DNA from 3 places in the Streptomyces sp. NPDC048349 genome. Region 3 is predicted to be linked to each of the others. Evidence: predicted binding sites of a transcription regulator. Region 3 holds the regulator's gene; each other region holds the start of a gene.
The links. The regulator HrcA, encoded in region 3, represses chaperone genes, less so after heat shock. The targets are predictions, from matches to a motif close to TTNGCACTCNGNNNNNCNGAGTGCNAA.
Positions count from the first base shown of each region.

Region 1: a site for HrcA is predicted at 3,160-3,186, ahead of groES (co-chaperone GroES). Genes of this name have one in related genera too.
Region 2: a site for HrcA is predicted at 6,872-6,898, ahead of groL (chaperonin GroEL). Genes of this name have one in related genera too.

Region 1 covers NZ_JBEZLA010000002.1:27,824-37,518, reverse strand. Annotated here, with positions in the region: gene AB0D44_RS01855 (TetR/AcrR family transcriptional regulator) at 1-180, opposite strand, end outside; gene AB0D44_RS01850 (DUF2867 domain-containing protein) at 278-895, shown strand; gene AB0D44_RS01845 (FtsW/RodA/SpoVE family cell cycle protein) at 1,035-2,432, opposite strand; gene AB0D44_RS01840 (hypothetical protein) at 2,420-3,073, opposite strand; gene groES (co-chaperone GroES) at 3,330-3,638, shown strand; gene groL (chaperonin GroEL) at 3,775-5,403, shown strand; gene AB0D44_RS01825 (ester cyclase) at 5,534-6,241, opposite strand; gene AB0D44_RS01820 (SDR family oxidoreductase) at 6,323-7,096, opposite strand; gene AB0D44_RS01815 (MOSC domain-containing protein) at 7,128-7,814, opposite strand; gene AB0D44_RS01810 (LysR family transcriptional regulator) at 7,903-8,802, shown strand; gene AB0D44_RS01805 (WhiB family transcriptional regulator) at 8,939-9,265, opposite strand; gene AB0D44_RS01800 (response regulator transcription factor) at 9,645-9,695, shown strand, end outside.
Region 2 covers NZ_JBEZLA010000023.1:73,633-83,327, reverse strand. Annotated here, with positions in the region: gene AB0D44_RS15440 (S8 family peptidase) at 1-1,026, opposite strand, end outside; gene AB0D44_RS15435 (protease inhibitor I9 family protein) at 1,417-1,788, shown strand; gene AB0D44_RS15430 (serine/threonine-protein kinase) at 1,883-3,490, shown strand; gene AB0D44_RS15425 (beta-glucanase) at 3,509-4,252, opposite strand; gene AB0D44_RS15420 (phosphoribosylanthranilate isomerase) at 4,322-4,936, opposite strand; gene groL (chaperonin GroEL) at 5,119-6,741, opposite strand; gene AB0D44_RS15410 (cold-shock protein) at 7,045-7,251, opposite strand; gene AB0D44_RS15405 (MoaD/ThiS family protein) at 7,660-7,935, opposite strand; gene thrC (threonine synthase) at 7,972-9,270, opposite strand; SAM riboswitch class I at 9,264-9,415, opposite strand; gene AB0D44_RS15395 (glucosyl-3-phosphoglycerate synthase) at 9,601-9,695, shown strand, end outside.
Region 3 covers NZ_JBEZLA010000030.1:77,177-86,871, reverse strand. Annotated here, with positions in the region: gene AB0D44_RS18335 (16S rRNA (uracil(1498)-N(3))-methyltransferase) at 16-759, opposite strand; gene AB0D44_RS18330 (nitronate monooxygenase) at 756-1,847, opposite strand; gene dnaJ (molecular chaperone DnaJ) at 1,994-3,133, opposite strand; gene hrcA (heat-inducible transcriptional repressor HrcA) at 3,134-4,150, opposite strand; gene AB0D44_RS18315 (MBL fold metallo-hydrolase) at 4,306-5,025, shown strand; gene AB0D44_RS18310 (DUF3097 domain-containing protein) at 5,060-5,857, shown strand; gene hemW (radical SAM family heme chaperone HemW) at 5,894-7,126, opposite strand; gene AB0D44_RS18300 (long-chain fatty acid--CoA ligase) at 7,334-9,223, opposite strand; gene lepA (translation elongation factor 4) at 9,462-9,695, opposite strand, start outside.

The DNA.
Region 1 (9,695 bases), on a different contig from region 3:
GGTGTCGAGCAGCTCGGTCAAGAGCGCGCCCCGGTTGCCGAAGTACCCGTAGAAACCGCCCTTGCTGACGCCGAGGGCCTGCGCGAGCGACTCGATCCTGACGGCCTCGGGACCGCCCGAGGCGAGCGCCCGCAACCCCTCCTCGATCCACTTGCCGCGGGGCGTGCGGGTCGTGCCCATGCTGTGTCTCCGCTCACGTCTCCCCCTGTCTATACGGTGCCGTATAGACAGGTGCTAGCCTGCATCTATACGGCATCGTATAGACAGGAGCTTGTTCATGAGACTCCCCCGGACCGCGCACACCTCCCAGCCCTGGCGGATCCACGAAATCGCCGGCGACTTCCACCTGGAGGACGTGTGGGCGCTCCCGACGCCGGGCGGCCCCGACGACCTCGAGCGGCTCGTGCGCCAGCTCGCGCACGGCAAGGGCGATCCCGTGCCCTCCCCGGTGGGGCGCATGCTCTTCGCGCTCCGCTGGAAGCTCGGCGCACTGCTCGGCCTGGACAAGCCCACCACCGGCATCGGCGGCCGGGTGCCGACGCTGCGGGACCGCCTGCCGGCGGACCTCCGCGAAGGTCCCCGCGGGCCGGACCTCGACTCGGTCCCGTTCACCTCCGTCTACCAGACGCGGGACGAGTGGGCGGCGGAGATGGCCAACAGGACCGTGCACGGCGTGATGCACATCGGCTGGGTCCCGGACGGCTCCGGCGGCTACCGCGGCCAGATGGCCGTCCTGGTGAAACCGAACGGACCGCTCGGCGCCGCGTACATGGCGGCCATCAAGCCCTTCCGGTACCTCGGCGTCTACCCGGCACTGATCCGAGGGATCGCCCGCGAATGGCAGGCCGGCTCCCCGGCCACGGGCAGCCCCGGCAGCCCCGGCAGCAAGGCCTGAACGGCCATCAGGGCAGCGCCTTCGCACGGCGCGACCTTCGCACGGCGCGACCTTCGCACGGCGCCCCCGCCCGCCGGCCACCCGTGCTGCGCATGTCACCGGCTGACTCCGGGCCCACCCCGGGCCAAGGCCGAGCCCCCTACACCCCCGACACCACCGGCGTGATCGTCGTTTCCACCGGGCCCCGGGCGTCCGCCTGGCGTTGGCGTTCCGCGCTGTCGCTGATGCGGAGCAGCAGGGCGATCATGATCCAGTTGGCCAGGAGGGACGAGCCGCCCTTGGCCAGGAACGGCAGGGCCTTGCCCGTCAGGGGGATCAGGCCGGTGACGCCGCCCGCGACCACGAAGACCTGGAGGGCCAGCGCCGAGGCGAGGCCCACCGCCAGCAGTTTGCCGAAGGGGTCGCGGGCGCCGAGTGCCATCCGCAGCCCTCGCTGCACGAGGAGCGCGTACAGGATCAGGACCGCCATGACCCCGGCCAGGCCGAGCTCCTCGCCGACCGTCGTCAGGATGAAGTCGCTGCGGCCCGCGAACTTGATCAGCTCCGGGTGGCCCATGCCGAGACCCGTTCCGGAGATGCCGCCCGTGCCGAAGCTGAACAGCGCCTGCGCCGACTGGTCCGAGGTGATCCCCGGGGGAGGGGTGTCCCAGTAGACGGAGAGTGGATTCAGCCAGGCCGCCACGCGCGCCTTGACGTGCGGTTCCGTCGAGCCCACGGCGAAGGCGCCCACCGCCGCCATGAACAGGCCGCACACGATCCAGCTGGTGCGCTCGGTGGCCACGTACAGCATCACCACGAAGACGCCGAAGAAGATCAGCGACGTACCCAGGTCGCGTTCGAAGACCAGCACCAGCATCGAGACGATCCACACCGTGATGATCGGTCCCAGCTGGCGCATGGGCGGCAGCCGCATGCCGAGGAACGTGCGGCCGGCCAGGGCCAGCGAGTCCCGGTGGACGACGAGGTAGCCCGCGAAGAAGATCGCAATCATGATCTTCACGAATTCGCCGGGCTGGAGCGAGAACCCGAAGAGGATGATCCACCGCTTGGCGCCGTACGTGTCCGCCCCGAAGAACGCCGGGGCGATCAGCAGCACCAGCGCGACGGCCATCGTGAGGTAGATGAACCGCTGCAGCAGCCGGTGGTCGCGCAGCAGCGCCACCACCAGGAGGCAGGCGGCGACCCCGACCACCGTCCACATCAGCTGGCCCGGAGCGTTCGCGTCCGAGTTGTACCGCTCGATGTACCCCTGGTCGAGGCGGTGGATCAGCACCAGCCCCAGCCCGGTCAGCAGCATGGCCAACGGGAAGACCAGCGGGTCGGCGTACGCCGCGAACCGGCGGATGCCCAGGTGCCCGACCAGCGACAGCAGCGTCATGCTGATCGTGAAGCCGGTGAGGTTGGGTGGCAGCTCGCCGTTCATGGCGAGGCCGGCGTTGGCGTGGCCGAAAACGGCGAGGGCGACGACGAAGACGAGCAGCAGCGCCTCGGTGCGGCGGCGCGAGCCCGCCGTCGTCAGGGGTTTCAGTCCACGCACGGGATGCCGCCACCGTCCGTGGAGCCGGGCCCGGCCGTGAGGGCGGACGACGCGGACGACCCGGAGGGTGCGAAAGGTCCTGCCGCCGGCGACGGTGGGGGAGATGAAGGGGAAGCAGCGCCTGGTGCGCTCGGGCTCGGAGGGGCCTTCGGCCCGATCTGCTCGGCAATGAGGCGCTTTATCTTCATATCGTCTATGACGTTGATGTCCTCCCCGTGGTTCCTCGCGCCCTTCCTCCCCCGACGCAGCGCCCACACGGGAAGGGCGAGCGAGAGCGCCCCCACCGCCCCCGGCCCTAGCCACACGAGGACGCCCGGCCGGACGGCCGTGCCGGAGGACGGCCCGAGGACGAAGGCGGTCGTGGGTCCGTCCGGCCGGGTGTCGAAGGCGGTATCGACCTCGACCCGGGGGATCGCGAACGATCCGTCGCCCGCCGCGAAGGAGCCCTCGCACATCCAGTGCAGGTCCCCGTCCGAGTCCCGCTCCTCCGTACACCGGGTGGCACTGAAGGCGCCCTCGACCCCGGCCGCCTGGGCCGCGAGCCGCGGCACGGCGTTCGACAGCATGTAGGTACCGGCCACGAGGCCGACCGCGATCGGGACGGCGTACCGCCACCGCACGCCGGAGTTCGTCCTGGTCATGACCGGAGGGTAAGGAGATCGAACGTCCGTGCGCCGGGATTTCGCCGGTTCCGGGAGCCGGTCCGCGCAACGCCCACCGTCGATAATTGGCACTCCGCTTGACCGAGTGCTAATCGCCGGAATAGTCTCGCACCTGGCACTCGCCCCCGGTGAGTGCCAACACAGCGACAGGCAGGTCCGGCACCCGCGACGACGGATCGACCTGGTCGCCACCTCAGACAGTTAACCCCGGATCTCCGAAGGGGGAGGTCGGATCGTGACGACCGCCAGCTCCAAGGTTGCCATCAAGCCGCTTGAGGACCGCATTGTGGTCCAGCCGCTCGACGCCGAGCAGACCACGGCCTCCGGCCTGGTCATCCCGGACACCGCGAAGGAGAAGCCCCAGGAGGGCGTCGTCCTCGCCGTGGGCCCGGGCCGGTTCGAGGACGGCCAGCGTCTCCCGCTGGACGTCAACGTCGGCGACATCGTGCTGTACAGCAAGTACGGCGGCACCGAAGTGAAGTACAGCGGCGAGGAGTACCTCGTCCTCTCGGCCCGCGACGTGCTCGCGATCGTCGAGAAGTAATTCGCTTCCAGTTTTGATTTGAGCTGCGCCCCTGGTCACCCTGCTGATGCCGGGCGGCGAGGGGCGTAGTTCGTTCTAGGCGGTGGAGGTCGCGGTGAGCGGCCGAGGATCGCAACGAGAGGACTGAACCGCTCCCATGCCGAAGATCCTGAAGTTCGACGAGGACGCCCGTCGCGCCCTCGAGCGCGGCGTCAACAAGCTTGCCGACACGGTGAAGGTGACGATCGGTCCCAAGGGCCGCAACGTCGTCATCGACAAGAAGTTCGGCGCCCCCACCATCACCAACGACGGTGTCACCATCGCCCGCGAGGTCGAGCTGGACGACCCGTACGAGAACCTGGGCGCGCAGCTCGTGAAGGAGGTGGCGACCAAGACCAACGACATCGCGGGTGACGGCACCACCACCGCCACCGTGCTGGCCCAGGCGCTGGTCCGCGAGGGTCTGCGCAACGTCGCCGCGGGTGCGTCCCCGGCCGCCCTGAAGAAGGGCATCGACGCCGCGGTCAAGGCCGTGTCCGAGGACCTCCTCGCGACCGCCCGCCCCATCGAGGACAAGTCTGACATCGCCGCCGTGGCCGCGCTCTCCGCGCAGGACCAGCAGGTCGGCGAGCTCATCGCCGAGGCGATGGACAAGGTCGGCAAGGACGGTGTCATCACCGTCGAGGAGTCCAACGCCTTCGGCCTGGAGCTGGAGTTCACCGAGGGCATGGCCTTCGACAAGGGCTACCTCTCGCCGTACATGGTCTCCGACCAGGAGCGCATGGAGGCCGTCCTCGACGACCCGTACATCCTGATCAACCAGGGCAAGATCTCCTCCATCCAGGACCTCCTGCCGCTGCTCGAGAAGGTCATCCAGGCCGGCGCCTCGAAGCCGCTGCTGATCATCGCCGAGGACGTCGAGGGCGAGGCGCTCTCCACCCTCGTCGTCAACAAGATCCGCGGCACCTTCAACGCGGTGGCCGTCAAGGCCCCCGGCTTCGGTGACCGCCGCAAGGCGATGCTGCAGGACATGGCCACCCTCACCGGTGCCACCGTCATCGCCGAGGAGGTCGGCCTCAAGCTCGACCAGGCCGGTCTGGACGTCCTGGGCACCGCCCGCCGCGTCACGATCTCCAAGGACGACACGACCATCGTCGACGGTGGCGGCAGCCACGAGGACGTTCTCGGCCGCGTCAACCAGATCAAGGCCGAGATCGAGGCCACGGACTCCGACTGGGACCGCGAGAAGCTGCAGGAGCGTCTGGCGAAGCTCGCCGGCGGCGTCTGCGTCATCAAGGTCGGCGCCGCCACCGAGGTGGAGCTCAAGGAGAAGAAGCACCGCCTCGAGGACGCCATCTCGGCGACCCGCGCCGCGGTCGAGGAGGGCATCGTCTCCGGCGGTGGCTCCGCGCTCGTCCACGCCGTCAAGGTCCTCGAGGGCAACCTCGGCCTGTCGGGCGACGAGGCCACCGGTGTCGCGGTCGTGCGCCGCGCCGCCGTCGAGCCGCTGCGCTGGATCGCCGAGAACGCCGGCCTCGAGGGCTACGTCATCACCTCGAAGGTCGCCGAGCTCGACAAGGGCCAGGGCTTCAACGCCGCCACCGGCGAGTACGGCGACCTGGTCAAGGCCGGCGTCATCGACCCGGTGAAGGTCACCCGCTCCGCGCTGGAGAACGCCGCCTCCATCGCCTCCCTGCTGCTCACGACCGAGACCCTGGTCGTCGAGAAGCCGGCCGAGGAAGAGGCCGACGCGGGCCACGGCCACGGTCACGGTCACAGCCACTGACGCTGTCGCCGCATGTGTGAAGGCCCCCGTCCCACCGCTTCGTACGGTGGGACGGGGGCCTTCGCGTGGGTCGCCTTCGCGTGGGTCGCCTTCGCGTGGGCGCCTTCCGCGCGGGTCGTGAGGAGCGCGGTCAGGCCGGCATGCCCTCCATGAGGCCCAACTGCCGCATCACGCTCAAGATGTCGTAATGCCACCAGCCCTCGGCGATCATTCCGTCCTTGCAGCGGAACGTCGTCGAGCCGGTCGCGCTGACCTTCTTGCCGGTCGGGGCGAGGCCCATGAACTCCCCTGTGTGCGTTGCGTTCCAGGTCCACAGGGTGGTGACGAAGTCGCCTTCGGCGATCTGCTGGTTCTTGGTGAAGGACATCTCGAAAGCGGACCGCCACATGTCGAGGTCCGCCATCAGGGCGTCGATCCCCTGGGCGTTGGTGTCGGCCTTGACCATGTCGTGGTCGGCGTAGTCGGAGGCGAAGATCTCCTCGGCGACGGAGCGGTCCCCCGACATGGCCAGCTCGTCGAACATGCGGGCCGCGAGCATCTTGTTGAGGTGCTCGTCCCGTACGACGTCCAGGTTGGTGAAGCTGGGCATCCCCTCACAGAGGGCCACCATCTCCTGGAACATCTTGTCCGTCTCCGGGAGCTGAGAGTTCTTCATGGCCTCTTCGTACGAGGGGAATTCGACCACGTCCACGTAGTGGTTCTCGTTCTCGCGGTCCTTGCCCACGATGCTGTGGGTGACAGTGCGCTTGCCCTGGCTCTGCGAGACGTACCGGTCCAGCAGCTGAGTGAGGTCGTCCTGCCGACTGGTCTTGTAATCGATTATCTGTACGAATGTCATGACGGTCTCCCGGACTCGAAGGGGCATGTCCATTTTAGGAAGATTTCGCCCAATAGGTTGGTCTACCCGTGAGTACGAGGACTACTGGGGACCGTACTTGCGGCCCGTACGTGAGGACATCCCGCCCAGCAGCCCGCGCGGCGTCAGCTTCACCACGCCCATCAGCGCCTTGTACCGCGGGTCGGGGATCGACACCGTCTTGCCCCGCGCCAGGTCCGCCAGGGCCGCGGCCACCAGCTTGTCGGCGTCGAGCCACATCCACCCCGGGATGTTGTCCGTGCCCATGCCGGCCCGCTGGTGGAACTCCGTCCGTACGAAGCCGGGGCACAGCGCCATCAGCCGTACCCCGGACCCCGACAGGTCACGCGCCGCGCCCTGCGTGAACTGCACGACCCAGGCCTTGCTCGCCCCGTAGGTGCCGCGCGGTACGAACGCCGCCACCGAGGCCACGTTGATCACGCCGCCGCGGCCGCGCGAGCGCATCGACCCGGTGGCCGCCGAGGTCAGCCGCAGCACCGCCTCGACGTGCACCTTCAGCATGGTCAGCTCGTCGGCCATGGAGACCTCGAGGTAGCGGCCCTTGTTGCCGAAGCCGGCGTTGTTGACCAGCAGGTCCACCGGGTGGGTGCGGTCGTCGAGGCGGCGCTCGACCGCCGCGATGCCCTCCTCGGTGGAGAGGTCTGCGGCCAGCACCTCGGCCTCGATGCCGTGCCGGTCGTGGAGTTCGGTGGCCTGCTCGCCGAGCCGCTTGGTGTCGCGAGCCACCAGCACCAGACTGTGCCCCTGGGCGGCGAGCCGCCGGGCGAAGGCGGCGCCGATGCCCGCCGTGGATCCTGTAATCAACGCAGTCGTCATAGGCGCAACCTAGTGCTCCCGGACGGCGGCCCTACCTCGCCCCGGCCCCGGCCCCGTACTTCTCCACGTACTGGCGCACCCGCTCGTGGGCCTCCGGCTCCATCGCCGCGCCCGCGGCCCGGGTGCGCGGCAGCAGGGTGCGCTCGGTGGTGAAGGCGCGGAACCACAACTCCACCGTCACGTCGTGGTCCGGACGGTGGGTGATCTCGATGGTGTCGCCCGGCCTGACGGAGCCCTCCTCGATCACCCGCAGGTACGCGCCCGGCCGTGCCTCCCGGGTGAACCGCTTGACCCAGGCGCTCTCGCCCAGGGCCCCCTGGAAGGTCCGGCACGGAATGCGGGCCGAGGCCACCTCGAGCACCAGGTCCGCACCGACGCGCCAGCGGTCGCCGAGGCGGGCGGTGTTGAGGTCGATGCCGGAGGTGGTGAAGTTCTCGCCGAAGGCGCCGGCGGGCAGCTCGCGGCCCAGCTCGCGCTCCCACAGGTCCAGGTCCTCGCGCGCGTACGCGTAGACGGCCTGGTGGTCTCCGCCGTGGTGGCGGCGGTCGCAGACGGCGTCACCCTCCAGGCCGCTGCCCGGACCGGTGGCCCTGGGGCCGGGGGCGAAGACGCGGACCGGTCCGGGGACCGGGCGCTTGCCGTGGCCGGTCATGCCCCCTTCGGCGTCGGTGTAGTCGACGGCCGTGGCGCGGCCGAGGTTCACGGAGATCAGTTGCATCGGGCCCATGCAGTCAAATTAGCCGAGCGACCCCAAAGCGTCACGGGGGTATTCGCGCAGCGGCCAAAGCGGGGCTTATGCTCGAGAAATGATCGAGGCACGTCATCTCCGGGTACTGCGCGCCGTCGCCGGGACGGGGTCCTTCTCCGCCGCCGCCCGCGAGCTCGGCTGCACCCAGCCCGCCGTCTCGCAGCAGATGAAGGCGCTGGAGCAGTCGGCCGGCACTCCGCTGCTCATCCGCACCGGCCGCGAGATGCGGCTGACCCAGGCCGGCGCCGCCCTGGTCCGGCATGCCTCGGGCATCCTGTCCGGGCTGACCGCCGCCGAGGAAGAGGTGGCGGCCATCGCCGGGCTGCGCGCGGGCCGGGTCCGGCTGGTGTCCTTCCCCAGCGGCAGTTCCACCCTGGTGCCGACCGCGCTCGCGGCGATGCGCGCCGAGCACCCGGGGACCCGGATCTCCCTGGTCGAGGCCGAACCGCCGCGCTCGGTGGAGATGCTGCGCGAGGGGGAGGGCGACCTCGCGCTGGCCTTCCGCTACGGCGGGGCGGCCGGATCGGCGGCGGAATGGGAGGACCTGGTGGTGCGCCCGCTGCTGACCGACCGCCTCGTCGGGCTGGTTCCCGAGGGCCACCGGCTGGCCGGGGCCGAACGCGTGGGCATGGCGGAGCTCGCCGACGAACCGTGGATCGCGGGCTGTCCGCGCTGCCGCCGCCATCTGGTGGAGGTGTGCGAGAGCGCGGGCTTCACCCCGCGGATCGACTTCGCGACCGACGACTACCCGGCGGTCGTCGGCCTGGTGGGCGCGGGGCTGGGCGTCGCGGTGCTGCCACAGCTCGCCGTGGAGTCCGTACGGGCCAAGGGCGTCAGCACGGTGGCCGTGGAGCCGGCCGTGGAGCGGGAGGTCGTGGCGCTGACCCTGCCCGACCTGGCCCGGGTGCCGGCCGTGGCCGCGACGCTGGCCGAGCTGGAGCGGGCCGCCACGCGCTGACCCTCCGTGTCTGGCGGGTACGTACGGCCGAACGCGTGACGTTTCGCCCCGGGCTGCGACACGCCCGGTGGCCGTGGCGGGTCGAGTGAACCCACAGGAATCGCAGAAACGTTCCTTCGGGCGTGTGTTCTCCGGATCAGTGGGGCGGGATCGGTCCGATCGCACTGGACGCCGGGATCAGGCGGTGGCGCGCGCGGCCCATCAGTTCCTCTCGCTCGTCCTCCGTGAGGCCTCCCCACACTCCGTAGGGCTCGCGGACGGCGAGCGCGTGCGCGGCACATTCCGCGCGGACCGGGCATCGCATGCAGACCTCTTTAGCCGAGGCCTCGCGCGCGCTCCTGGCCGCGCCCCGCTCACCTTCCGGGTGGAAGAAGAGGGAGCTGTCGACCCCGCGGCAGGCAGCGAGGAGCTGCCAGTCCCAGAGGTCGGCGTTCGGGCCGGGGAGGCGGGAGAAATCTGCCATGGGTAGTCCTCTTGGTGCCGGTACTGAGGCGGATAGGGTCCATGTCTCCACACCTACTGTCGTAGTAGATGTAAATATGACTCATTGGGAATCTAGCCTCAGACATGTGCCAAACGGAAGGAAAGCCGCCAAATAGGGCATAGCTCCACATGGAGGACAGTTGCCTTGTGGCGTCCGTGTCGTGTTCGCTTCCTCACGTAGAGTTGCGAAGGTGTCCGTCCGACCCGTAACTCTTTCGAGTGACCATCGTTGAGAGTGCGAAGGCGGTTGAACCCATAAGTTCTCGGACAGGTGTCCGGGGACATCGACCGCACAGGTGACGATACGTACCAGCCTGGAGGCTCAAGGTGACGCGCATCAGCAGCTGCGGAGGGCGGTCATGACATCCGTCCTCGTCTGCGACGACTCCCCGCTTGCCCGAGAGGCGCTC
Region 2 (9,695 bases), on a different contig from region 3:
GGCCATGGACGTACCGTTCAGGGCCACGCTGCCCCCGCCCAGCTTCGCGGAGACGATGTCCTGGCCGGGTGCGTAGAGGGAGACGCAGGCTCCCCAGTTGGAGAAGGACGTCTCCTCGTCCCAGCGGTTGCTGGCCGCCACCGTGATCACGCGGGTCGCGGACGCGGGCGAGACGTTGCAGGCGTCCTGTGCGTCGTTGCCCGCCGCGATGACCGGCAGGACGCCCGCGTCGGACAGGGCGTTGACCGCGTTGTTGAGGGCGTCCGACCTCGGGCCGCCCAGGGAGCCGTTCAGCACGGCCGGCTGCTTGGCGTTCTTGGCCACCCAGTCCATGCCGGCGATCATCCCGGCGTAGGAGCCCCGGCCGTCGCACCCGAGGACGCGCACGCTGACCAGGCTCGCCTTGCGTGCGACGCCGTACGTGGAGCCCGCGACGGTGCCCGCGACGTGCGTGCCGTGGCCGTTGCAGTCCTGGCCCTGCTGGGTCTCGGCGTCCGGCATCGCGTCGAATCCGAAGGTCGCCCGACCGCCGAACTCGGTGTGCTTGTAGTCGATGCCGGTGTCGAGGATGAACGCCGTCACTCCCGAGCCGTTGCTGTTGACCGTGAAGTTGTTGTCCAGGGGCAGCTGTCGCTGGTCGATCCGGTCCAGGCCCCAGGACGAGGAGGGCGCCCTGTTCGTGCTCGGGGCGGCGGGCAGCGGCACGGACGCCACCTTGGTGTCCTCCTCGACCGCCTTCACCCCGGTGCTCATCCGGACGAGGTCCAGCTGGAGTGCGGTGAGGGGCGCCGCGAAGCCGTTGATGGCCGACCCGTAGACGTGCTTCGGCTTCAGCTTCAGCTTCTCCGCCAGCTTGGCCGCGTCCACGCCCTTGTCGAGGGTCACGATGTACTGCCCGGGCACGGCGTTGGCGGAGGTCTGCAGCGGTGCCGGGGTCGGCTCGGGCACGGCGGCGGACGCCGTACCGGCGGCCACCGGGGTGAGGGCGATGAGGGCGGCGGTTGCCACGCGTGCGATCAGACGCATGAGGGGAACTCCCGAGGGGGAAGGTCGGCGGTCGGCACGAGGGAGCCGCCCCGTGCGATGCGGAACACGTTCCGGAGGGCGGCCGTCCCCTTCATCGGTCGCCCCCCGACCGGTACTTAAACAGCACGGCCCGCTTGGCCGATGCGCCCGCCATCAGCCGGACGGGGGACTCCGCAGCCGCTGCAAAAAGGATTCCTGCCGGTTGACGCCCGGGACCCGCCACCTGCCGGAACGTCCCCGCACAGGGCGGCCGGGCCCCGGCAAGTTCACCCGTACGGGGATCGGCCGGCGCATCCGCCGGGGGGCGCACTCGTTGTGCACTTCCACCCGCGTCCGCCACACCGCCGGGGGTCGTTGACCGGTCCGGCGGGGCGTGATGGCCTCGCCGTCATGCGCACTCGTCCGAACCGGGGCCTGCCGACGGCCGTCGTCGCCGCCGCACTGGCCGCCGCGGCCGCCCTGCCCGCCCTGCCCGCCCACGCCTCCCCCGCCTCCGCCGCCTCCCCCGCCTCCGCCGCACCCGCCGCCGCGTCCGCCCCGGCGGCCGAGTGGCCGGTCTACATCGTCATCGTGCGGCGCGGCCTCGATCCGGCCGTGGTCGCGGACGCCCACGGCATCACCCCGGTCCACGTCTACCGCGACGTGACCAACGGCTTCGCCGCCGGCCTCTCCCCCGAGCAGGTCGAGGCCCTGCGGGCCACCGCGCTCGTGGAGTCGGTCGAAGAGGACGGGGCCGCCTCCTCCTTCGGTACGGCCGTGTGAGTCGGCCGGATCCCCGGCAGTCCCGAGCCTCCCGCGCCGCTTAGGGTGAACCGGATCAACTCGTCGGTTGATCGGGGGAATCGGGGGGAGACCGATGAACAGCGCGACCGAGACGTTCCAGCCGCTGCGGGCCGACGATCCGCAGACCGTGGCCGGCTACCGCATCGCGGCCCGGCTCGGCGCGGGCGGCATGGGCCGCGTCTACCTGTCCCACACGCAGGGCGGCCGCCCGGTGGCCATCAAGGTGGTGCGGCCGGAACTGGCCGAGGACCCGGCGTTCCGGCGGCGGTTCCGCCGGGAGGTGGAGGCGGCCCGGCGCGTCCGGGGGGCGTACACCGCCGAGCTGATCGACGCCGAGGCGGACGGGACGCCGCCCTGGCTGGCCACCCTGTACGTGCCCGGGCCCTCGCTGTCGGAGGCCGTCGCGCGGCGCGGGCCGCTGCCGGTGCCCGCGGTGCTGTGGCTGATGGCGGGAGTGGCCGAGGCCCTGCAGGCCATCCACGGTGCGGGCATCGTGCACCGCGACCTGAAGCCGTCGAACGTCCTGCTGGCCGCCGACGGGCCCCGCGTCATCGACTTCGGCATCTCGCTGGCCTCCGACACCAGCGCGGGCACCGCCACGGGCAGTGCCATCGGCACGCCCCAGTACATGTCCCCCGAGCAGGCCACGGCGGGCGAGGTCACGGCGGCCAGCGACGTGTTCGCGCTGGGCCAGACCGCGGCGTTCGCCGCACTGGGGGAGCCGCTGTACGGGGACGGCCCCTCCATGACCGTGCTGTTCCGGATCGTGCACTCCGAGCCCGACCTGTCGCGGCTGCCGGAGCCGCTGCGCCCGCTGATCGCCCGCTGCCTGGCCTCCGAGCCGCAGGAGCGGGCCACCCCCGCGGAGATCGTCGCGTGGTGCAGGCAGCGGCTGGGCAAGGACGCCGACGGGGGCGGCGGACCGGCCGTCTGGAGGGAGGTGAGGGGGCCCGCAGTGGTGGTCCCGGCTCCGGTCCCGCACCCCACCTCCGTTCACACCCGATCGCTGACCCCGCAGCCGCCGACGCCGATGGTCTGGCAGCCGCCGCCGACGGCGCCGCTCACGCCGGAGGAACAGCGCCGGCGCCGGCTGCGTACCGCGGTGATCACCACCGCGGTGGTGACGGTGTCGGCCGTCCTGCTGACCGGCCTGGCCTGGACCGTCAGGGACGCGGCGAACCGGATGCGCGGGGCGGGGGCGGCCCCCGCCACGTCCTCGGGCCCCTCCGCTTCGGGCGCGCCCAAGGCGTCGCCCAAGAAATCGCCCAAGCCGTCGCCCAAACCGTCCAAGCAGCCGACGCCCGTCCCCCACCCGCTGGTGTTCCTGGACGAGAAGAGCTCGATCGGCATCAAGGACCCGGTCAAGCGCCAGGACCGAACCGGTGACATCCGCATGGACTGCGAGGGGAAGGGGAACTGCTCGCTGGCCAGCGACACGAGCGTGTTCACCCTGCTCTACGGCGACCCCGGCTCCGGCAGCTTCGACGCGTGCCGGCTGCTGACGAACGCCGGCACGCAGCGCACGCTGCCGCTGGCCGCGGTGGCGTCCGGCAGCGAGATCTGCGTCCGGCACCCGTCGGGGGACATCGCGCTGCTCGTGATCCAGACCAAGAGCATCGTGAAGGGGCGGGACCTGCCCGGCCTGGTCACCGCGGACATGACGATCTGGCGGGCGCCCTGACGGGACGGGCCGGAGCCCTCAGCGCCGGTACACCCGCAGCTGCGAGACCTCGTACGCCATCTCCGTCACCCCCGGCCCGGGCGCCGGGTGGTAGCGGCCGGCGGACACGGACAGGTTCACGATGAGGTACGCCCACCAGGACCGGCCCACGCCCTTGTGGTCCGCGAAGACACGGGCGCCGTTGACCCACCAGACGACCGAGGTCCGGCCGAACTCCACCTTGAGGTCGACCCAGGCCCCGGGCCGGACCGACGGGTCGCGGTGGTAGCAGTGGGCCTCGCGGACGTGGTTCGACAGCTCCAGCAGATCCGGGTTGTCGGGGTGGTACTCGAAGACGTCGATCTCCTGGTCGCCGTCCCGCCAGGTCCAGATCGCGGGCCACGCCCCCACCTCGACGGGGAGTTTCACCCGCGCCTCCAGGACGTCGCCGGTGCGCAGCGCGAAGCCCTCGTCGCTGCCCTCGGTGGTGAGCAGGCCCGTGTCCCAGTTGCCGTCGGGGCGCGGCGTCGCGCGGAAGACACCGGAGCGGCTGTAGGCGGGGTCGTCGACGAGGTGGTCGAGCTTGTTGTCCCCCGGGTTGGTGGGGCCGCCGTCGGGATAGGCCCAGGAGCGGCCCGCGACCCACTGGGTGGCGGAGGTGAAGTCGGCGGTGAAGACGAGGGTGCGGCGGGGTGCGGGCAGCACCGGTCCGCGGCCGTCCCCACCCCCCGGAGCGAAGCGGCGCCTCAGGCGCCGCAGCCATTCCAGCGTGTCCGTGACCATGGGGTACCTCTGCCCCCGGGGGAGCTGCCCACGCCGACGTTCTCGCAGGGAGTAATCGTACGAACACGCTCAGCGAGAGGAACCCGGTCCGCGGGCCGCTTCGATGAAGGCGCGGATCAGGTCCGGGGACTTGACCCCGCGCTCCCGCTCCACCCCGCTGGAGACGTCCACGCCCCAGGCGCCGGTGGCCTCGACGGCCCGGCGGACCGTGGCGGGGGTGAGGCCGCCCGCGAGCAGCCACCGCCCCTCGGGCGCGGTGAACTCCGCGGAGCCCCAGTTCCACGGCTTTCCGGAGCCCGGGTCGGGGGCGTCGAGCAGCAGCAGGTCCTCGCCCAGCTCCCCGCAGCGCGCCACGTGCTCGGCGGTGGCCCGGATCAGCGTCCGCCCGGGCGCGCGCAGGGCCTCGTAGTACTCGGGGCCCTCGTCCCCGTGGAGCTGGACGGCGCGGACCCCGCTCTCCTCGGTGAGCCGGCGCACCTCGTCCAGCGACTGCCCGCGGTACACCCCGACGGTGAGCACCCCGGCCGGCACCCGCGCGGCGAGCTCCCGCGCGGTGGCGGTCCCGACGGTACGGGGGCTGCCGGGGGCGAAGACGAACCCGACGGCATGCGCCCCGGCGTCGACGGCCACGTCGACGTCGTGCGCGGTCCGCAGCCCGCAGATCTTGATGAACACCTCACTCATACCGGCAGTCAAGCAGGTCGGGCGGGCGGACGTCGGCCGGTCCCGCATCGCGGGCGGCGGCCGGTCGCCCGTCGCCGCGCGGCGGCCTCCGGCGAAAACGCCCGAGGGCGGCACCCCCCGCAGGGAGTGCCGCCCTCGTTCGAGAACAGCCGATCAACCGGAAGGCCGAAGCCGGGGGTCGATCAGAAGTCCATGTCACCGCCCGGCATGCCGCCCGGGGCGCCCGCAGACGCCTTCTCCGGCTTGTCGGCGATGACGGCCTCGGTGGTCAGGAACAGCGCGGCGATCGACGCGGCGTTCTGCAGCGCGGAGCGCGTGACCTTCGCCGGGTCGATGATGCCCTCGGCGATCATGTCGACGTACTCGCCGGTCGCGGCGTTCAGGCCCCAGCCGACCGTCAGGTTGCGGACCTTCTCCACGACGACGCCACCCTCGAGACCACCGTTGACGGCGATCTGCTTGAGCGGGGCCTCGAGGGCGAGCTTCACGGCGTTGGCGCCGGTCGCCTCGTCACCCGAGAGCTCGAGCTTCTCGAAGACCGCGGAGGCCTGGAGCAGGGCCACGCCACCACCGGCGACGATGCCCTCCTCGACGGCCGCCTTCGCGTTGCGAACGGCGTCCTCGATGCGGTGCTTGCGCTCCTTGAGCTCGACCTCGGTCGCGGCACCGGCCTTGATGACGGCCACGCCGCCGGCCAGCTTCGCGAGGCGCTCCTGGAGCTTCTCGCGGTCGTAGTCCGAGTCGGAGTTCTCGATCTCGGCACGGATCTGGTTGACGCGACCCTGGACCTGGTCGCTGTCACCGGCACCGTCGACGATCGTGGTCTCGTCCTTGGTGATGACGACCTTGCGGGCGCGGCCGAGCAGGTCGAGACCGGCGTTCTCGAGCTTGAGGCCGACCTCCTCGGAGATGACCGTGCCACCGGTGAGGATGGCGATGTCGCCGAGCATGGCCTTGCGGCGGTCGCCGAAGCCCGGGGCCTTGACGGCGACGGACTTGAAGGTGCCACGGATCTTGTTGACGACCAGGGTCGACAGGGCCTCGCCCTCGACGTCCTCGGCGATGATCAGCAGCGGCTTGCCGGACTGCATGACCTTCTCCAGGAGCGGCAGCAGGTCCTTGACCGAGCCGATCTTGGAGTTGACGATCAGGATGTACGGGTCGTCGAGCGACGCCTCCATACGCTCCATGTCGGTGGCGAAGTACGCCGAGATGTAGCCCTTGTCGAAGCGCATGCCCTCGGTGAGCTCGAGCTCGAGCCCGAAGGTCTGCGACTCCTCGACGGTGATGACGCCTTCCTTGCCGACCTTGTCCATGGCCTCGGCGATGAGCTCGCCGATCTGGGTGTCAGCGGCGGAGATGGAGGCCGTGGAAGCGATCTGCTCCTTGGTCTCGACATCCTTCGCCTGCTCGAGCAGGGCGCCCGAGACGGCCTCGACGGCCTTCTCGATGCCACGCTTGAGGGCCATCGGGTTGGCGCCGGCCGCCACGTTGCGCAGGCCCTCGCGGACGAGCGCCTGGGCGAGCACGGTGGCGGTGGTCGTACCGTCGCCGGCGACGTCGTCCGTCTTCTTGGCGACTTCCTTGACCAGCTCGGCGCCGATCTTCTCGTACGGGTCCTCGAGCTCGATCTCCTTGGCGATGGAAACACCATCGTTGGTGATCGTGGGGGCGCCCCACTTCTTCTCAAGGACGACGTTGCGACCCTTGGGGCCAAGGGTGACCTTGACGGCGTCGGCGAGCTGGTTCATCCCACGCTCGAGACCGCGCCGGGCCTCCTCGTCGAACGCAATGATCTTGGCCATCTGAAGTGGTCCTCCCGGACAGCGGTGGATTGCTCCCAGGACCGCGCCCGCGCCCGCGACGGACGGCCTGCGTGCCCGGCGGTTCCTTCCCGCCGGACCCTGCGGGCCTCACCGACCCGGTCCTCGTTCAGTAGCACTCTCACCAGGAGAGTGCTAACGCCAATGATTAGCACTCGACCCCCGCGAGTGCAAGCGGCTTGGGGCAACACCCCCGCGAACGCGCCGCAGACACGCGAAGGGCCCACACCCCTGGTCCGGGATGTGGGCCCCTCCTGTACGCGTGGGCGGTCGATCGCGCCGGGACTAGCCGAGTGCGAGCTTGACCATGTCCGCCTGCGGACCCTTCTGGCCCTGCGAGATCTCGAACTCGACCCGCTGACCCTCTTCAAGGGTGCGGTACCCGTCCATCTGGATGGCGCTGTAGTGGACGAACACATCCGCACCACCGTCGACCGCGATGAAGCCGTAGCCCTTCTCCGCGTTGAACCACTTGACGGTGCCCTGAGCCATGCCTAACTCCCCTATTACTGGCCCTTGCGCAGGAACGCACTTCGCGGTCCCGGGTCATCACTTGCGTCGGAACGCGTCGACCGAGGCTGAATGTATCCGCGCCGGTGCTGTCTGCAACAGGTCAATCCGACGAGAATTCTGGACACGGGGAAACATAGAAATAGAGTGAAAATCTGGCATATTCCAGGGCAACTCGGGCCCGGCATATCTCGCCAAAGCCCCATACCGCACTTGCACATTGACCCGATGTCGACCCTCACGCGACCCGTTCATATGCAGCGGGCAAGAGCAGCGGAGGGGACTTCCCCAACTCTACCGCGCCCAATCAAGCAGAATTACCCCCTCCGCTTATTAACGGAGGGGGTAATTACGGTTTCGCGTGCCCGTCGCGGCGCCGCGCCGCTGCGGTCAGCCGCCCGCGACGGCCGGAATGATCGAGACGCCCGCGCCGTCCGGCGTCGCCGCCTCCAGCCCGCCCTCGAAGCGCACGTCGTCGTCGTTGACGTAGACGTTCACGAAGCGGCGCAGCTTGCCCTGGTCGTCCAGGACGCGGGCGGCGATGCCCGGGTGGTTCTGCTCCAGGGACTCGATGACCTCGGCGAGGGTCGCGCCCTCGGCGGGTACCTCGGCCTGACCGCCGGTGTAGGTGCGCAGGATGGTGGGGATGCGGACGTTGACGCTCATGGCGCTACTGCCTTTCCGGTCGTACGGGAGGGAGGGTCAGGCCAGGCCGGCGGCGCGGAACGCGTCCAGGCTCGGGCGGATGGTGGCGGTCTGGCCGCTGTCCGCTGCCACCGCCTCCAGGGTTTTGAGGCCGTCTCCGGTGTTCAGGACGACGGTGGTCAGCGCCGGGTCGAGCTGCCCGTTCTCGATGAGCTTCTTCGTCACGCCGACGGTCACGCCGCCCGCGGTCTCGGCGAAGATGCCCTCGGTCTGCGCGAGGATCTTGATGGCCTCGACGACCTGCTCGTCGGTCACGTCCTCGACGAAGCCGCCGGTGCGCCGCGCGATGTCCAGTACGTAGGGACCGTCCGCCGGGTTGCCGATCGCCAGGGACTTGGCGATGGTGTTCGGCTTCTGCGGGCGGACCACGTCGTGACCGGCCTTGAAGGCGCTCGACACCGGGGAGCAGCCCTCGGCCTGGGCGCCGAAGATCTTGTACGGCTTGTCCTCGACGAGGCCGAGCTTGATCAGCTCCTGCAGACCCTTGTCGATCTTCGTCAGCTGCGAGCCGGACGCGATGGGGATGACGATCTGGTCGGGCAGCTGCCAGCCGAGCTGCTCGCAGATCTCGTACGCCAGGGTCTTGGAACCCTCCCCGTAGTACGGGCGCAGGTTGACGTTGACGAAGCCCCAGCCCTCGCCCAGCGGGTCGCCGATGAGCTCGGAGCAGAAGCGGTTCACGTCGTCGTAGTTGCCCTCGATGCCGACGAGGTCGCCCCCGTAGACACCGGCCATGACGACCTTGCCCTGCTCCAGGTCGTGCGGGATGAACACGCAGGAGCGGAAACCGGCCCGGGCGGCCGCGGCGCCGACCGCGCCGGCCAGGTTGCCGGTGGAGGAGCAGGACAGGGTGGTGAAGCCGAAGGCGCGGGCCGCCTCGACGGCGATGGCCACGACGCGGTCCTTGAAGGAGTGCGTCGGGTTGCCGGAGTCGTCCTTGACGTAGAGCTTGCCGGTGACGCCGAGCTCCTTGGCCAGGTTCGCCGCGTCCACGAGCTTGGTGAAGCCCGGGTTCAGGCTGGGCTTGGAGGCCACGTCCGCGGGCACCGGCAGCAGCGGCGCGTAGCGCCAGATGTTGGCGGGGCCGGCCTCGATCGCGGCGCGCAGGGCCTCGGGGTCGCCGGCGGGGAGGTCGTAGGCGACTTCCAGCGGGCCGAAGCACTCGGCACACGCGAAGATGGGTCCGAGGTCGAAGCGGGTACCGCACTCGCGACAGGAAAGCGCGTTGGCGGGTCCGAGATCGACAGAGGTGGCAACAGTCTGTGCAGCCATGATGGCGAGGCCCTTTCTCCTCATCTTCCCCATGGCGCACTTCGCCATGAGACGGAATTGGCACCTTCCCTAGCCGGGGCCCCGCGGGATGCTTGTCGCATCGCGAGAACCGACTGGAGGGTTGCCGGGGCTTCAACGGGCCGTGTCCCTCTGCCCCTCTGGATGAGCGGTATGGCACCGGCACACGCGCTCTATGGCGCGCCGGTGCGTTTGTGCGCGAGGACCCCCGGCATGCGGCGGTCCTTCGCGTTGTTCAAGACTGTAACCGAAGGCCCACGTGGTTGAGACAGGCGTCCGAACCGCGAGATGGATCACTTTTCGGTCAATCCGACCAAGCCGCAGGGAGTGCTCAACGTGCTGGAAGAGGTGGAGCGCTGGCTGGCCGACCGCTCCTGGTCCGCCGCCGACCGACCGCTCGACCAGTTGCTGGACCGGAAACGGGCAGCTGG
Region 3 (9,695 bases):
TCCGTCAGACACCCCCTAGGCCCAGCGCCCGGTGCGGGCCAGCAGCACCGCCGTCGCGGCGGTGCCGGCCGTGGAGGTGCGCAGGACGGAGCGGCCCAGGCGGTACGGCCGGGCCCCGGCCCCGGCGAAGACGGCCAGTTCCTCCGGGGAGACCCCGCCCTCCGGGCCGACGACCAGCACGATGGACCCGGTCGCCGGGAGCGCGGCCTCGGCCAGGGCCTCGGAGGGTGTGTCGCGGTCCTCGTGGAGGACCATCGCCAGGTCGGCGCCGGCCAGCAGGACCGCCACCTGCTTGGTGGACATGGCCTCGGCCACCTCGGGGAAGCGGACCCGGCGGGACTGCTTCCCCGCCTCCCGGGCGGTGGCCCGCCACTTGGCCAGGGACTTGGCCCCCCGGTCGCCGCGCCACTGGGTGATGCAGCGCGAGGCCTGCCACGGCACGATCGCGTCCACGCCCGTCTCGGTCATGGTCTCCACGGCCACCTCGCCCCGGTCTCCCTTGGGCAGGGCCTGGACCACGGTGATCCGGACGGCCGGCTCGGGCTCCTCGAAGACCCCGGACACGGTCACGACCAGCCGGTCCTTGCCCTCCGCCGCCTTGACGACCGCTTCGGCCCAGCCGCCCCGGCCGTCCGTGAGGACCACCGCCTCGCCCGGGTTCAGCCGCTTCACGGACACCGCGTGCCGGCCCTCCGGGCCGTCCAGGACGAACTCCGGTCCCGCGGGGACCCCTTCGACCACGAACACCGGGGCGGTCATGACGCACTCCTCATCTGCATTGCCTTCAACGTGCTCTGCGCCTCGGCCAGTTCGGCCGCCAGCACTTCCATCAGCTCCCCGGCCGGCAGCGCCCGCGCCAGCCGGTGCCCCTGGCCCGCCCACAGGGCCATGCCCTGCGGGTCCCCGGCCGCGGCGGCCGCTTTGCGCAGCCCCGAGGTCAGGTGGTGGACCTGCGGGTAGGCGGCGGGGGCGTACGGTCCGTGCTCGCGCATGAACCGGTTGACCAGGCCCCGCCCCGGCCGTCCGGAGAACGCCCGGGTCAGCTCGGTCCGTACGAACAGCGGGTCCGTCAGCGCCTTCTTGTGCAGCGGATCCGCTCCCGACTCCGGGCAGGCCAGGAAGGCCGTCCCCAGCTGGGCCGCTTCCGCGCCCGCCGCGAGCAGCGCGGCGATCTGCGAGCCCCGCATGAGTCCGCCCGCCGCGATGATGGGGAGCGCGACCGCCTCCCGTACCTGGGCCACGAGCGCGAGCAGACCCACCGACGCCGTGCCGTCGGCCTGGGGGTCGTCCCGGTGGGTGCCCTGGTGGCCGCCGGCCTCCACGCCCTGGACGCAGACGGCGTCCGCCCCGGCCTCCTGCGCGCTGCGTGCCTCCTCGACGGAGGTCGCGGTGACGACGGTGTACGTACCGGCCCTGCGCAGGGCGGCCAGGACCGCGGGCGCGGGAGCACCGAAGGTGAAGGAGACGACCGGGACCGGGTCTTCCAGGAGGATGGCGAGTTTGGCCTCGTAGCCGTCGTCGCAGGTGCCGATGACGTCCTCGTCGGCCAGCGAGATCTCGTACCAGCTGGCCTCGCCGGCCAGCTGCCCGCGGTACGCCTCGACGGCGGCCGGGTCCACGTGGCCGGTCTGCGGCATGAAGAGGTTCACCCCGAAGGGGCGCCGGGTGAGCGCGTGCACGCGCTTGATCTCCTGGTACATGCCGTCGGCGGTCTTGTGGCCGCCGGCCAGGAAGCCCAGTCCGCCCGCCTCGCACACGGCGGCGGCGAGCGGAGGACAGGAGGCGCCGCCCGCCATGGGGGCCTGCACGATCGGGTAAGCGCAGAGACCGTTCGCTGCCGAGGACATGCCCTGCATCGTGCCATGTCCCGCTCAGGGGGCCGAATCACGGCATTCGCCTGGCATAGTCCGCTTCCCGGCGCGGCCGGAACGCATACGGCGAGCCGGGCCGGGGGCATCCCCGGCCGGGCTCGCCGATGAGGGGCCGCGGGTGGTCAGCGGCCGTTGAAGGCGTCCTTCAGGCGGCTGAACAGCCCCTGCTGGCCCGGCGCGAACTGGCCGGTCGGCCGCTCCTCGCCGCGCAGCTTCGCCAGCTGGCGCAGCAGCTCCTCCTGCTGGGCGTCCAGCTTGCCGGGGGTGGTCACCTCGACGTGGACGATCAGGTCGCCGCGCCCGCCGCCGCGCAGGTGGGTGACGCCGCGCCCGTGGAGCGGGATGGCCTGGCCGGACTGGGTGCCGGGCCGGATGTCGATCTCCTCCATGCCGTCCAGCGTCTCCAGCGGGCACTTGGTGCCCAGGGCCGCGGCTGTCATGGGGATGGTGACCGTGCAGTGCAGGTCGTCCCCGCGCCGCTGGAAGGTCGGGTGCGGCAGCTCGTGGATCTCCACGTACAGGTCACCGGCGGGGCCGCCGCCGGGGCCGACCTCGCCCTCTCCCGCGAGCTGGATGCGGGTGCCGTTCTCGACACCCGCCGGGATCTTGACGGTGAGGCTGCGGCGGGAGCGGACCCGGCCGTCGCCCGCACACTCGGGGCACGGGGTCGGGACGACGGTGCCGAAGCCCTGGCACTGCGGGCAGGGGCGCGAGGTCATGACCTGGCCCAGGAAGGACCGGGTGACCTGCGAGACCTCACCGCGGCCGCGGCACATGTCACACGTCTGCGCGGAGGTGCCGGGGGCGGCACCCTCTCCGGAGCAGGTGGTGCAGACGACGGCCGTGTCGACCTGGATGTCCTTGGTGGTCCCGAAGGCCGCCTCGTCCAGCTCCAGGTCCAGGCGGATCATCGCGTCCTGGCCGCGCCGGGTCCGCGAGCGCGGGCCGCGCTGCGAGGCCTGGCCGAAGAAGGCGTCCATGATGTCGGAGAAGTTGCCGAAGCCGCCCGCACCGAAGCCGCCCGCGCCGCCACCGCCGCCCGAGGAGGACAGCGGGTCGCCGCCGAGGTCGTAGACCTGCTTCTTCTGCGGGTCCGAGAGCACCTCGTAGGCCGCGTTGATCTCCTTGAAGCGCTCCTGCGTCTTCGGGTCCGGATTCACATCCGGGTGGAGTTCACGCGCGAGGCGCCGGAAGGCCTTCTTGATCTCGTCCTGCGATGCGTCGCGGCGCACGCCGAGAACGGCGTAGTAGTCCGTGGCCACTTACGACTCCGCCAGGATCTGTCCGACGTAACGTGCCACTGCGCGTACCGCTCCCATCGTTCCGGGGTAGTCCATGCGGGTCGGTCCGACCACGCCGAGTTTGGCGACCGTTTCGCCGCCCGAACCGTAACCGACCGAGACGACCGACGTGGAGTTCAGCCCCTCGTAGGCGTTCTCGTGCCCGATCCGTACGGCCATTTCCGATTCGTTGGCCTCGCCCAGCAGCTTGAGGAGCACGACCTGCTCCTCCAGCGCTTCGAGCACCGGCCTGATCGTCAAGGGAAAATCGTGTCCGAAGCGAGTGAGATTGGCGGTGCCGCCGATCATCAGCCGCTCTTCGGCTTCCTCGACCAGGGTTTCGAGGAGCGTCGCGAGCACGGTGGACACCGTGCCGCGGTCGTCGGCCTCGAAGGACTCGGGGAGGTCCTGCACGAGCGGGGGCACGTCGGTGAACCGGCGCCCGACGACCCTGCTGTTGAGCCGGGCCCGCAGATCGGCCAGCGAGGTCTCCCCGAAGGGGCTCGGGCAGTCGATCAGGCGCTGCTCGACGCGTCCGGTGTCCGTGATCAGTACGAGCATCAGGCGCGCGGGAGCGAGCGAGAGCAGCTCCACGTGCCGGACGGTCGAGCGGGTCAGGCTCGGGTACTGGACGACGGCGACCTGCCGGGTCAGCTGCGCGAGCAGCCGCACCGTCCGGCCCACCACGTCGTCCAGGTCGACGGCGCCGTCGAGGAAGTTCTGGATGGCCCGGCGCTCGGGCGTCGACAGCGGCTTGACTCCCGCCAGCTTGTCGACGAAGAGGCGGTAGCCCTTGTCGGTGGGGATCCGGCCGGCGCTCGTGTGGGGCTGGGCGATGTAGCCCTCGTCCTCCAGCACGGCCATGTCGTTGCGCACGGTGGCGGGCGAGACTCCGAGACGGTGCCGCTCGGTGAGCGCCTTGGAGCCGACCGGCTCCTCCGTCCCGACGTAGTCCTGGACGATGGCGCGCAGCACTTCGAGTCTGCGTTCGCTGAGCATCGCGCACACCTCCAGCTGTGGTCCGTTGCCTTGATCGTTGGCGCTCGTTGGCGTTCGTTGGCACTCTGGCCGTTCGAGTGCCAGAGACCCCCGCTCAGTGTACGGCCGGGTAGTAAGACCCTGGCAAGGGAGGCCCGCCAGGGTAGCGTCGCGGCATGGACGTGCGTTGGGAAGAGGCGGGCTGGGAAAGGCTGACCGGGCGGACCGGCCGCCGGCGGCTGCCGGTGTGGGACTGCACGGTGGGACTGGTGGTGGGGGACGATTCCGTGCTCCTCGTCGACCCCGGTTCGTGCCTGCGCGAGGGCTCCGGTGTGCGGGCGCAGGCGAAGCGGCTGGCGGGCCGGGACGTGACCCATATCGCATTCACGCACGGCCATTTCGACCACGTCCTGGGCGGCGCCGCCTTCGCGGGGGCCGAGGTGTACGGGGCGGTCGGGCTGGACGCGCTGCTCGCCACGGGCCACGAGGAGCTGCGCGCGGACGCGGTGCGGCACGGCCTGGCGCAGGAGGAGGCCGCCGAGGCGGTGGACCTGCTGGTGGCGCCCCGGCACCTGGTGTCGGGCGAGTGGACGCTGGAGCTGGGCGGGGTTCAGGTGCTGATGGCCAATGTGGGGCCCGGGCACACCCGCCACGACCTGGCGGTCTTCGTGCCGGGCGAGCGCGAGACCGTGTTCTGCGGGGACCTCGTCGAGGAGTCGGGCGCCCCCTCGGCGGGCCCGGACGCGGTGCCCCGCCAGTGGCCCGCCGCCCTGGATCGGCTGCTGGCGCTGGGCGGGGACGATGCACTGTACGTGCCGGGTCACGGAGCGGTGGTCGACGCGGGCTTCGTCCGTGCGCAACGCGCCACACTGGCCGCCCGTTTCGGCGTGTCGTAGGCATGATCGCCGCACCTCTCCTACGCTCGGCCGGATGCGCGAGTACTCCCCCGACCTGACCCCCCAGTGGAAGCACCCCAAGGCCGTGCCGGAGGTGGCCGCGGAGCCCGATCTGGTGGTGGAGGTGGCCGGTACGGACTTCTGCGGCGCGGTGGTGGCCTGCGAGGCGGGCACCGTGACCCTGGAGGACCGCTTCGGCAAACGGCGGGTGTTCCCGCTGGAGCCGCGGGGCTTCCTGCTGGACGGGGCCGTGGTCACCCTCGTCCGTCCGTCACGCGCCCCCTCGGCCCCCCGTCTGACCGCGTCGGGCTCGCTCGCCGTCCCCGGGGCCCGGGCGCGGGTGGCGCGGTCCGGGCGCATCTACGTGGAGGGCCGCCACGACGCGGAGCTGGTCGAGAAGGTCTGGGGAGACGACCTGCGCATCGAGGGCGTGGTGGTGGAGTACCTGGAGGGCATCGACGACCTCCCGGCGATCGTCGCCGACTTCGCCCCGGCCCCGGACGCCCGCCTGGGGATCCTGCTGGACCACCTCGTCCCGGGCTCCAAGGAATCCCGGATCGCGGCGTCGGTGACCTCCCCGCACGTCCTCATCGTGGGTCACCCGTACGTGGACGTCTGGCAGGCGGTGAAGCCGTCCGCCCTGGGCATCCCGGCGTGGCCGGTGGTCCCCCGCGGCCAGGACTGGAAGACGGGTGTCTGCCGCGCCCTGGGCTGGCCGGAGAACACCGGCGCCGCCTGGCAGCACATCCTGTCCCGGGTGACCTCCTACAAGGACCTGGAACCGACCCTGCTGGGCTCCGTGGAACACCTGATCGACCACGTCACGGCCTGATCTCTCCACCGCCCCGCGGGGCCGGGCCCAGACGCCCTAGTCCACCAGGTCCCGGACCACCGCGTCGGCCAGCAGCCGACCCCGCAGGGTCAGCACGGCCCGCCCGGCGGCGTAGGGCCCCGCCTCCAGCAGTCCGTCCGCCAGCGCGCGGCGGGAGGCGGCCAGTCCGGCCGGGGCGAGCAGGGACAAGGGCGCCCCGTCCACCAGGCGCAGCTCCAGCAGGATCCGCTCGACGCGCCGGTCCTCCTCGGACAGGAGCTCCCGCCCCGCGCCGGGTGAGCGGCCCTGCGCCAGTGCGGCGGCGTACGCGCCCGGGTGCTTGACGTTCCACCACCGCACCCCGCCCACGTGCGAGTGCGCACCCGGCCCGGCACCCCACCAGTCGGCGCCGCGCCAGTACAGCTCGTTGTGCAGGCAGCGGCCGGCCTCCGAGGCGGCCCAGTTCGACACCTCGTACCAGGAGTACCCGGCCGCGGCCATGACCTCGTCCGCGATCAGGTAGCGATCGGCGTGCACGTCGTCGTCCGTCATCGGGACCTCGCCCCGGCGGATCCGGCGCGCCAGCTGCGTGCCCTCCTCCACGATCAGCGCGTACGCCGAGATGTGGTCGGGCCCGGCGCCCAGCGCGGCCGCGAGCGACGCCCGCCAGTCCTCGTCCGACTCCCCCGGCGTCCCGTAGATCAGGTCCAGGTTGACGTGGTCGAAGCCCGCCGCCCGGGCCTCCGCGACGCAGGCCTCCGGGCGCCCGGGGGTGTGCGTGCGGTCCAGCACCTTCAGGACGTGCTGCCGGGCGCTCTGCATGCCGAAGGAGACCCGGTTGAAGCCGCCGGCCCGCAGCTCTGCCAGGTACTGCGGATTCACGGACTCCGGATTGGCCTCGGTGGTGATCTCCGCGTCCTCGGCCAGGCCGAACTCGTCCCGGATCGCCGCGAGCATCCGTGCGAGGTCCCCGGCGGGCAGCAGCGTCGGGGTGCCGCCGCCCACGAACACGGTCCGCACGGCCCTCGGGTCGTCCCCGAGCACCTTCCGGGCGAGGCGGACCTCGTCGATCAGGGTGTCGGCGTAGTTCTCCCGCGACGCGAGCACGCCTCCGGTACCCCGCAGCTCGGTGGCCGTGTAGGTGTTGAAGTCGCAGTACCCGCAGCGCGTGGCGCAGTACGGAACGTGCAGGTAGAAGCCGAGCGGACGGTCCCCCGCGCCCGCCAGGGCGTGCGACGGCAGCGAGCCGTCTTCGGGCATGGGTTCACCGTCGGGGAGTGCGGAAGGCATGCACCCATCATCCCGCACCTCGAGCGCCGACCCGCGCCTCGGACGTCGGGCCGGCACGATCCAGCCGCTCCGGCGCTCGAGGCGCGGGGTCCGGGGCGGAGCCCCGGCACACGGCCCGCGGGCGGGCGCAGCCCGGGGGCGTGGCCTGCGGGGCGGCCCCACCGCCCCGCCCGCCCGGCCTCCCCGCGCCCGGCCCGCATCGAGGCGTCAGGCCTCGCGCGCGCCCTCGTACATCTCGTCGATCAGGTGCTTGAACTCACGCTCGACGACCGGGCGCTTCAGCTTGAGGCTGGGCGTGAGGTCTCCGTGCTCGACGTCCAGGTCGCGCGGCAGGATCCGGAACTTCTTGACCGTCTGCCAGCGCTGGAGGCCCTCGTTGAGGGTCTGGACGTACGTCTCGATCAGGCGGTTGGTCTCCGGCGCGGCCAGCACCTGCGCGTACGTCTTGCCCTCCAGCCCGTTCTCGGCCGCCCAGACCAGGATCGACGGCTCGTCGAGCGCGATCAGGGCGGAGCAGAAGTTCCGGTCGGCGCCGTGCACGACGATGGTCGACACGTACGGGCAGATCGCCTTGAACTGGCCCTCGACCTCGGCCGGGGCGACGTACTTGCCGCCCGAGGTCTTGATCAGGTCCTTCTTGCGGTCGGTGATGCGCAGGTAGCCGTCGGGCGACAGCTCGCCGATGTCACCGGTGTGCAGCCAGCCGTCGGACTCCAGGACCTCGGCGGTCTGCTCGGGCTTGCCGTGGTAGCCCTGCATGATGCCGGGGCCGCGCAGCAGGACCTCGCCGTCGTCGGCGATGCGGACCTCGGTGCCGGGGAGCGGCTTGCCGACGGTGCCGGTGCGGTAGGCCTCGCCCGGGTTGACGAAGGAGGCGGCACTGGACTCGGTCAGGCCGTAGCCCTCGAGGATGTGGATGCCGGCGCCGGAGAAGAAGTAGCCGATCTCGGGCGCCAGGGCGGAGGCGCCGGAGACGGCGGCGCGCAGGTTGCCGCCGAAGGCCTCGCGGAGCTTGGAGAAGACGAGCGCGTCGGCGATCTTGTGCTTGGTGGCGAGCCCGAAGGGGGCCGTCGCCTGACCGGTGCGGCGGAAGTTGTCCTGGGTGACCTTGGCGTACTCGCGGGCCACGCCGACCGACCACTGGAAGATCTTGTACTTGGCCCCGCCGGCGGCCCGGGCCTTGGCCGCGACGCCGTTGTAGACCTTTTCGAAGATGCGCGGGACGGCCGCCATGTACGTCGGCTGCACGATCGGCAGGTTCTCGATGATCTTGTCGATCCGGCCGTCGACGGCGGTCACGTGGCCGACCTCGATCTGCCCGGAGGTCAGCACCTTGCCGAAGACGTGGGCCAGCGGCAGCCACAGGTACTGGACGTCGTCCTTGGTGATCAGGCCGGTGGCGACGGTGGCCTTGGCCATGTACGACCAGTTGTCGTGCGGCAGCCGGACGCCCTTGGGGCGGCCGGTGGTGCCGGAGGTGTAGATGAGGGTGGCGAGCTGGTCGGCCGTGATGGCCCCGATCCGCTCCTTGACCGCCTCGGGATGCTTGGCGAGGTACTCCTTGCCGCGCGCCTCCAGATCGGCGAGCGAGAGCACCCAGCCGTCCGGGTCGCCCTCGGCGGCCACCGCGTCGGCGGTCTCCACGACCACCACGTGGGCGAGGTTCGGCAGGTCGGCGCGGCGCTCGCGTGCCTTGGCCAGCTGCTTGCCGTCCTCGGCGATGAGCACGCGGCTCTCGGAATCCGCCAGGATGTACGCCGACTCCTCGGCGTTGGTGCTCGGGTAGATGGTGGTGACCGCGCCGCCCGCGCACATCACGCCGAGGTCGGCGAGGATCCACTCGACCCGGGTGTTGGAGGCGAGCGCGACCCGCTGCTCCGGCCCGAGGCCCAGGTCGATCAGGCCGGCGGCGATGGCGAAGACCCGCTCGGCCGCCTGGCCCCAGCTGAGCGACTTCCAGTCGTCGGGGCCCTGGCCGCCGGCCGCGGGCACCGGGTACCGGTACGCCTCCGTATGGGGCGTGGCGGCCACGCGCTCAAGGAAGAGGGCCGCCACCGTGGGCGGGCGGTTCTCGATCAAGGTCTGTGTGTCGCTCACGACATCCTCCGGACCGGACCACGCGGCAGTGCGTGGGCGTGGGGCGCCTGGCGGGGCGCATCGGGACAGGCGGGGTTTGAGACGTAACCAGCAGGTGACTGGCGAGTAACCATCGAGCAGTGATCAGACTAGAGGCCGTCCGCCGCCTTCGTAAGGGCCCGCAAGCGGCCGGTTCATAACGAAAGAGGCCCCCACGCCGGAGCGTGGGGGCCTGCTTCCGCAGCGGGCGCGGGCGGCGCTACTTCTTCTTGCCGCCGGACTCGTCGCTGGAGAGGACGGCGATGAAGGCCTCCTGCGGGACCTCCACGGAGCCGACCATCTTCATCCGCTTCTTGCCTTCCTTCTGCTTCTCCAGCAGCTTCCGCTTACGGGAGATGTCACCGCCGTAGCACTTGGCGAGGACGTCCTTGCGGATGGCGCGAATGGTCTCGCGGGCGATGACGCGCGAGCCGATCGCGGCCTGGATCGGCAC